2 regions of the Streptomyces sp. NPDC006997 genome follow, and region 1 is predicted to be linked to the other one. Evidence: riboswitches for the same ligand, from Rfam matches in the RefSeq annotation. Region 1 holds a riboswitch; the other holds the start of a gene.
What was found. Region 1 has a riboswitch for thiamine pyrophosphate ahead of ABZ659_RS00975 (thiamine ABC transporter substrate-binding protein). Riboswitches for the same ligand answer to the same signal wherever they lie in the genome.
Positions count from the first base shown of each region.

Region 2: it holds a riboswitch for thiamine pyrophosphate, as region 1 does, so the genes downstream of both, thiO (glycine oxidase ThiO) here and ABZ659_RS00975 (thiamine ABC transporter substrate-binding protein) in region 1, are expected to answer to the same signal.

Region 1 is NZ_JBEYHH010000001.1:206,882-211,055, forward strand. Features, by position in the region: gene ABZ659_RS00965 (hypothetical protein) at 257-883, shown strand; gene rlmN (23S rRNA (adenine(2503)-C(2))-methyltransferase RlmN) at 1,054-2,160, shown strand; TPP riboswitch at 2,187-2,294, shown strand; gene ABZ659_RS00975 (thiamine ABC transporter substrate-binding protein) at 2,372-3,454, shown strand; gene ABZ659_RS00980 (iron ABC transporter permease) at 3,430-4,174, shown strand, end outside.
Region 2 is NZ_JBEYHH010000025.1:93,362-97,535, reverse strand. Features, by position in the region: gene ABZ659_RS24450 (FAD-dependent oxidoreductase) at 1-989, opposite strand, end outside; gene ABZ659_RS24445 (hypothetical protein) at 1,022-1,372, opposite strand; TPP riboswitch at 1,426-1,537, shown strand; gene thiO (glycine oxidase ThiO) at 1,535-2,710, shown strand; gene thiS (sulfur carrier protein ThiS) at 2,707-2,919, shown strand; gene ABZ659_RS24430 (thiazole synthase) at 2,922-3,716, shown strand; gene pknB (Stk1 family PASTA domain-containing Ser/Thr kinase) at 3,859-4,174, shown strand, end outside.

The sequences.
Region 1 (4,174 bases):
ATAGCACACCACATCGGCAGGCAACAAGGGGAGCGCCCTTTGCCGGCCGTCCTCGGGCCGGGTAAGGGCGCTCAGCGATGACCGACGTCGACAACTGCCGACAGCTCAGCAGCAGGTCACGGCCGCCGACGGTCAGTTGTGGCTGCTCTGAGCAACGAGCGTGTGCCGCCGCGTCCTGGCTAGATCGCCCCCTTGTGCGCCCTTCGTGTGCGTGTCACACAGTTCAGAGGCGCGGACCTGGGGGAGGGAGCACTGCATGTCGGTGTTGGGTGGCTATCCGGTAGGGCCGTCGGCCTGGGCCGTCGAGCGGTTTGGGCGGCATGCCGACGCGCTTGCTGCTGCTGTCCCGGTGCAGTTGGCCAAGGCGCACGGGAAGGCTCATGCCGCGCACGTCGCCGCGGGACTGAAGAAGCGGAGTCCGTACGGTGTCGCCCTTGCGGGGGTGGTGCGCGAGAACCTGGCGGAGACGGCGCGGGAGCTGGGGGAAGCCGTGCGGGACGTGCGCGGGTACGAGTACGCGGTGATCAACGATCACGCACTCTTCCCGTTCCGGTACGCGGGCCGGCCGAGGCCCCTGGACCGAGCCAGGCTGCCGGCCAACGCGTCGCCCACTCGGCACCGGCTGTTCCGGGCGCACGGGCCGCAGCCTCCGGAAGGCCTGTTCGACGTCGATGAGGACCTGGCGACCGAGGAGTACCTGGGGCTGCACGAAGTTTTCGAGGAGCTGGGAGCTTCCACCAGGTTGGTCTGTGTGTTCTTCACGGCCGACGCCGAGAACGGCATCCATGCCATCCACTGGGGGGACGCCCACCTCGAACCCGACCGCACCTTCACATGGCCCTACAGGGAACAGCTCCCGGTCGCTCCCGTGCAGGTGGAGTGACGGGCGGTGGCGCCGCTGCCTGGGCACGGCCGGTCGGGGGCCGGCTGAGTCCTGGGCCGTCCCTGGGCCGTCCGAAGCCGACCAACGCTGACAGGCGATACCCGCGGGTGACCACCCCCACCCCCCTCTGGCCTGGGCCCCCACGGATGATCTGCCACACTGGACGTGTTATGCCTGCACCCGGAGAACTCACTTTCGTCGCCCCCCGCGGAGCCAAGAAGCCGCCGCGGCATCTCGCTGATCTGTCGCCCGCCGAGCGTAAGGAGGCGGTGGCGGAGGTCGGGGAGAAGCCGTTTCGTGCCAAGCAGCTCTCGCAGCACTACTTCGCGCGGTACGCGTACGCGCCCGAGCAGTGGACCGACATCCCCGCCGCGTCGCGGGAGAAGCTGAAGGACGCGCTGTTCCCGGAGCTGATGACCGTCGTACGGCATCTGTCGACGGACGCGGACACCACCCGCAAGACGCTGTGGCGGCTGTTCGACGGGACGCTCGTCGAGTCGGTGCTGATGCGGTACCCGGACCGGGTGACCATGTGCATCAGCTCGCAGGCGGGGTGCGGGATGAACTGCCCGTTCTGTGCGACCGGGCAGGCGGGGCTCGACCGGAACCTGTCGACCGCGGAGATCGTGCACCAGATCGTCGACGGGATGCGGGCGCTGCGGGACGGGGAGATCCCCGGGGGTCCGGCGCGGCTGTCGAACATCGTCTTCATGGGGATGGGCGAGCCGCTCGCCAACTACAAGCGGGTCGTGGGTGCCATCCGCGCGCTCACCGATCCGGAGCCGAACGGCCTCGGGCTGTCGCAGCGTGGGATCACCGTGTCGACGGTCGGGCTGGTGCCCGCCATCCACCGGTTCGCCGACGAGGGGTTCAAGTGCCGGCTGGCCATCTCGCTGCACGCGCCGGACGACGAGCTGCGGGACACGCTCGTGCCGGTGAACACGCGGTGGAAGGTGCGGGAGGTGCTGGACGCCGGGTGGGAGTACGCCGAGAAGTCGGGGCGGCGGCTGTCCATCGAGTACGCGCTGATCCGGGACATCAACGACCAGGCGTGGCGCGGGGACCGGCTCGGGCGGCTGCTGCGGGGCAAGCCCGTGCACGTCAACCTCATCCCGCTGAACCCGACCCCGGGGTCCCAGTGGACCGCCTCGCGGCCCGAGGACGAGAAGGCGTTCGTCGAGGCGATCGCCGCGCACGGTGTGCCGGTGACCATCCGGGACACCCGGGGGCAGGAGATCGACGGGGCGTGTGGACAGCTCGCCGCCACCGAGCGGTAACCTGACCGCCGTAGGAACACATCTTCATATTCCGACAGGGGAGCGCCACAGCGCTGAGAGTGCGGCATCGCGGCCGCAGACCCTCCGAACCTGGCCCAGGTCATTCTGGGTAGGGAGATCGGTCACCACTCAAGCTGTTGCGCCCTGCCCGGGACCCTCCGAGGTCCCGGGCAGGGCCGCGTCTTCTCCTGGTCCATCCCAGGAGGAATCAGTGAACAGGAAGTACGCAGGGATCCTGGCCGTCGGGCTCGGGCTCGGGCTCGTCGTGGTCACCGGGTGCGGGTCGTCGTCGGACGACGAGTCGGCGTCCGGGAGCAGGACCGTCACGCTCGTCAGCCACAACTCGTGGGCCGTCTCCAAGGACGTCCTCGCCGCCTTCGAGGAGCAGTCCGGCTACCGGGTGAAGGTCCTCACCGACGGCGACGCCGGGCAGGCCGTCAACAAGGCGATCCTCACCAAGGACAACCCGCAGGGCGACGTCCTCTTCGGCGTCGACAACACGCTGCTGTCGCGCGCCCTCGACAACGGGCTGTTCCAGCCGTACGAGGCGAAGGACGCCGACCAGGTCGAGGCCGCGTACCGGCCCGCCGAGGGCGGGGACCGGGTCACCCCGGTCGACACCGGCGACATCTGCGTCAACTACGACAAGGCGTACTTCGAGAAGCACGACCTCGCCCCGCCGACGTCGTACGACGACCTCGTCAAGCCCGCCTACAAGGACCTCCTCGTCACCGAGAACGCCTCGTCCTCCTCGCCGGGGCTCGGCTTCCTGCTCGGCACCGCGGCCGAGTACGGGGACGACGGCTGGTCCGACTACTGGGAGAAGCTCAAGGCCAACGGTGTGAAGGTGGTCGAGGGCTGGGAGCAGGCGTACAACGAGGAGTTCTCCGGGTCCGCCGGAGGCAAGGAGGCGGGCGGGGAGCGACCGCTGGTCGTGTCCTACGCCTCCTCGCCGCCCGCCGAGGTGATCTTCGCCGACCCGCGGCCCGAGACCGCGCCCACCGGGGTGGCCGCCGACACCTGCTTCCGGCAGGTCGAGTACGCGGGCCTGCTCAGCAACGCCCGCAACAGCGAGGGCGGCAAGGCGCTCATCGACTTCCTGGTGGGGGAGAAGTTCCAGGGGGACATGCCGTTGAACATGTTCGTCTATCCCGTGCGGGAGGGCGTCCAGGTGCCCGAGGAGTTCGCTGAGTACGGGCCGCAGGCCGAGGACCCGCACACCATGGACCCGGCGAAGATCGCCGACCACCGCGACCAGTGGGTCAAGTCGTGGACCTCGCTCGTCCTGAAGTGAGCCCACGGGTTCGGAGCAACGCGGCGCGGCTGGGGCTGCTCGCCCTGCCCGTCGCGTTCTTCGGGATCTTCTTCGCCTACCCGGTCGTCGCCATCGTCTCGCGCGGGTTGCGGGCCGGGGGCGACGGCTGGGAGTTCGGGCGGCTCTGGGACGTCCTCGCGGACCCCGGCATCCGGCACGTGCTGTGGTTCACCACCTGGCAGGCGGTGGTCTCCACCGTGCTGACCCTGGTGGTCGCACTGCCCGGCGCCTATGTGTTCGCGCGCCTCGACTTCCCCGGCAAGCAGGTGCTGCGGGCCGTCGTCACCGTGCCGTTCGTGCTGCCGACCGTCGTCGTCGGTACGGCGTTCCTCGCGCTCGTCGGGCGCGGGGGGCTGCTCGACGAGTGGTGGGGCGTACGGCTGGACACCACCGTCTGGGCGATCCTGCTCGCGCACGTCTTCTTCAACTACGCCGTCGTCGTGCGGACCGTCGGCGGGCTGTGGGCGCAGCTGGACCCACGACAGGAGGAGGCGGCGCGGATGCTCGGCGCGTCGCCGCTGCGGGCGTGGCGGAAGGTGACGCTCCCCGCTCTCGGGCCCGCGGTGGCCGCCGCCGCGCTGATGGTGTTCCTGTTCACCTTCACCTCCTTCGGGGTGGTGCAGATCCTCGGCGGGCCCACCTTCTCCACCCTGGAGGTGGAGATCTACCGGCAGACCTCCGAGATCTTCGACCTGTCCA
Region 2 (4,174 bases), on a different contig from region 1:
AACTGCTCGGACCAGAAGTACGGCACCGGGTCGTAGGCGGCGGGCGCGTCTCCGACGATGTCCGCGGCGACCGTGCGGGGGCCCTGGAGGGCGTTGTCCCAGTGGTGGACGAGGAGCCGTTCCCCGTACCGGCCGGACGGGAAGGACGCGCAGTCCCCGACCGCGTACACGTCGGGCACGGAGGCGCGCAGCCGGTCGTCGGCGACCACCTCGCCCCAGGCGCCCAGCTCGATGCCGGACCCGGCGAGCCAGGCGGTGGCGGGGCGGGCGCCGATGCCGACGACCACGGCGTCCGCGGGCAGCCGGGAGCCGTCGGCGAGCACCACGACGCCGGGCTCGACGTGCGCCACGCGCGCGTGCGTGCGCAGTACGGCCCCGCTGTCGGCGTACCAGGACGCCATCGGCACGGCCGCCTCGGCGGGCAGCGAGCCGGCGAGCGGGCGCTCCGCGGCCTCCACGACCGTCACCGCGCACCCCGCCTCGCGGGCGGCGGTGGCGAACTCCGCGCCGATCCAGCCCGCGCCGACGACCACGATGTCGTGCTGCCGGGCCAGCACCGGCCGCAGCCGCTCGGCGTCGTCCAGGGTGCGCAGCAGGTGCACCCCGGGCACGCCCTCCGCGCCCGGCAGCGGCACGGGTCCGGCGCCGGTCGCGAGGACCAGGACGTCGTACGGGACGGGCCCGGCGCCGGTGTCCAGCTCGTGGTCGGCGGGGCGCACGCCGAGGACCTCGCGGCCGAGCCGCAGCTCGATGCCGAGCGCCTCGAAGTCGACGTCGAAGGCGGAGTCCTCGGCCTTGCCGAGCAGCACGGCCTTGGACAGCGGCGGCCGGTCGTAGGGCTGGTGCGGCTCCGCGCCGATCAGCGTGACGGCGCCGGTGAAGCCCCGTTCGCGCAGGGCGACCGCGGTCTGCACCCCGGCCATGCCCGCGCCCACGACGACCACGTGCCCCGGCGTGGACCCTGTCCGTGCCTGCGTCTGCTCACTCACCTGATCACCATAGACACCTGCCGAACGGCCGGTCAGGAGGCGTACTCCGTGACCTCTTCCACAACGCTGGTGCCACTGCCCTCCTGGGACTCCCACTCCCAGGTCTCCGCCAACCGCAGCCGACCGTCGGGCAGTTCCTCGACGGTCGACACGCAGTGCCCGCAGGACGTCGTCCGGTCCTCCTTGAGCTGGACGTAGCGGAAGTCCAGGCGGTCCCCGTCCCGGGTGCCCACCAGATGACCGCGTACGACGTCCCCGCCCGCGTACTCCGCCCAGATCTCACCGTCCTTCTCGTGGTACGTGAACCGGGTGCGGGTGCCGACCTGACCTGGGGCCTGGTCGGCGACCGGGGCGAGGACGAGGCCGTCGAGCGAGCGCGGCATGGGGAGGCTCCCTTACAGAGACGTGAGGACAACGGCTAGGGTGGTCGCCAACGTAAAGCACTCGCGGGAGCCCGGACGCACCGGGCTGAGAGGGAGGCTGGCGGCCTCCGACCGTACGAACCTGATCCGGGTCATGCCGGCGAAGGGAGGGGCTGGACGCCCATGTCGCATACGTCAGACGTCCTCGTCATCGGGGGCGGAGTCATCGGGCTGGTCACCGCGTGGCGGGCCGCGCAGCGCGGGCTCACCACCGCGGTCGTGGATCCCGAACCGGGGGGCGGGGCCGCGCAGGTGGCGGCCGGGATGCTGGCCGCCGTCACCGAACTCCACTACGGCGAGCAGACCCTGCTGGGTCTGAACCTCGCCTCCGCCCGCCGCTACCCCGACTTCGCGGCGGAACTCACCGGCCTCACCGGCCACGACCTCGGCTACCGCCGCAACGGCACCCTCGCCGTCGCGCTGGACGCCGACGACCGCGCCCAGCTGCGCGAACTGCACGCCCTGCAACGGCAGTCGGGCCTGGAGTCGGAGTGGCTGTCCGGCCGGGACTGCCGCCGTCTGGAGCCGATGCTGGCGCCGGGCGTGCGCGGCGGGCTGCGGGTGGACGGCGACCACCAGATCGACCCGCGGCGGCTCTCGGCGGCGCTGGTGGCCGCCTGTGAGCGGGCGGGCGTGGTCTTCCACCGCACCTGGGCCGAGCGGCTCACCGTCGCCCGGGACCGGGCCACCGGCGTGCTCACGCGGGACGGCGACGCGCTGACCGCCGGTCAGGTGGTCCTTGCCGCGGGCAGCCTCAGCGGGCGACTCGCGGGCGTCCCGGACGCCGTACTGCCTCCCGTACGGCCGGTGAAGGGGCAGGTGCTGCGGCTGACGGTGCCGCGGCGGTACGCGCCGTTCCTCAGCCGCACCGTCCGCGCGGTGGTCCGCGGCAGCCACGTCTACCTGGTGCCGCGCGAGAACGGCGAACTCGTCATCGGCGCCACCAGCGAGGAACTCGGCTGGGACACCATGGTGACCGCGGGCGGGGTGTACGAGCTGCTGCGCGACGCGCACGAGCTGGTGCCGGGCCTCACCGAACTGCCGCTGACGGAGACCCGCGCGGGACTGCGCCCCGCCTCCCCCGACAACGCGCCGCTGCTCGGCCCGACCGCGCTGGACGGGCTGCTGCTGGCCACCGGGCACTACCGCAACGGCGTTCTGCTCACGCCCGTCACCGGGGACGCCATGGCGCACGTGCTGACCACCGGGGAGCTGCCCGAGGTGGCCCGGCCCTTCACCCCGCGGCGCTTCACGGAAGAGGCCGCGGTCCCCACCGCACTCACGGAGCAGCCGGTATGACCACCTCCGTCCACATCTCCGTCAACGGGGAGCCCCGGAGCGTCGCGCCCGGCACGGCTCTCGACGTCCTCGTCAGGACGCTCACCGCGGCGCCGTCCGGAGTGGCCGCCGCCCTCAACGAGACCGTCGTCCCGCGCGCGCAGTGGCCCACGACGCCGCTGGCCGACGGCGACCGGGTCGAAGTCCTCACCGCCGTCCAAGGAGGCTGACCATGGCCGACGATCCCTTCGTCCTCGGCGGTACGGCCTTCACGTCCCGGCTGATCATGGGCACCGGCGGGGCGCCCAGCCTGGAGGTGCTGGAGCGCGCGCTGGTCGCCTCCGGGACCGAGCTGACGACGGTCGCGATGCGCCGCGTGGACCCGTCCGTACGGGGTTCCGTGCTGTCCGTCCTGGACCGGCTGGGCATCCGGGTGCTGCCCAACACCGCGGGGTGCTTCACCGCCGGTGAGGCCGTGCTGACGGCGCGGCTCGCGCGGGAGGCGCTCGGCACGGACCTGGTGAAGCTGGAGGTCATCGCCGACGAGCGGACGCTGCTGCCGGACCCGGTCGCGCTGCTGGACGCCGCGGAGACGCTGGTCGACGACGGGTTCACGGTGCTGCCGTACACCAACGACGACCCGGTGCTGGCGCGGAGGCTGGAGGAGGTGGGGTGTGCCGCGGTCATGCCGCTGGGGTCGCCGATCGGGTCGGGGCTCGGCATCCGCAACCCGCACAACTTCGAGCTGATCGTGGAGCGGGCCGGGGTGCCGGTGATCCTCGACGCGGGGGCCGGTACGGCGTCGGACGTGGCGCTCGCGATGGAGCTGGGGTGCGCGGGGGTGATGCTGGCGTCGGCGGTGACGCGGGCGCAGGAGCCGGTGCTGATGGCCGACGCGATGCGGCACGGGGTGGAGGCGGGGCGGCTGGCGTGGCGGGCGGGACGGATTCCGCGGCGGCGGTTCGCCGAGGCGTCCTCTCCCGCGGAGGGCGTGGCGGTTCTTGATCCCGAACGGCCCGCGTTCTGAACCCGCGCCGTCGGCGGCTGGCCGCCCTCGTACGCCGTCCCTGCCGTACATGCGTGCGTTGCGTCACAGGTGTGCCTCAGGTCTGGTGCGATCTTGACGCAGGCGGGCGGGGCTGTCGGTGGGTCCTCGTACACTCACCTGCGTGGACACGACCCTTCAGGACCCTCTCGTCGGGCAGGTGCTCGACGGCCGCTACCGCATCGAGGCGCGCATCGCCGTCGGTGGGATGGCGACCGTCTACCGGGCCGTGGACACCCGGCTCGACCGTGTCCTCGCGGTCAAGGTGATGCACACGTCGCTCGCGGCGGACGGCACCTTCGTCGAGCGCTTCATCCGGGAGGCCAAGTCGGTCGCCCGGCTCGCCCACCCCAACGTCGTCCAGGTGTTCGACCAGGGGACCGACGGGCCGTACGTCTACCTGGCCATGGAGTACGTCGCGGGCTGCACCCTGCGTGACG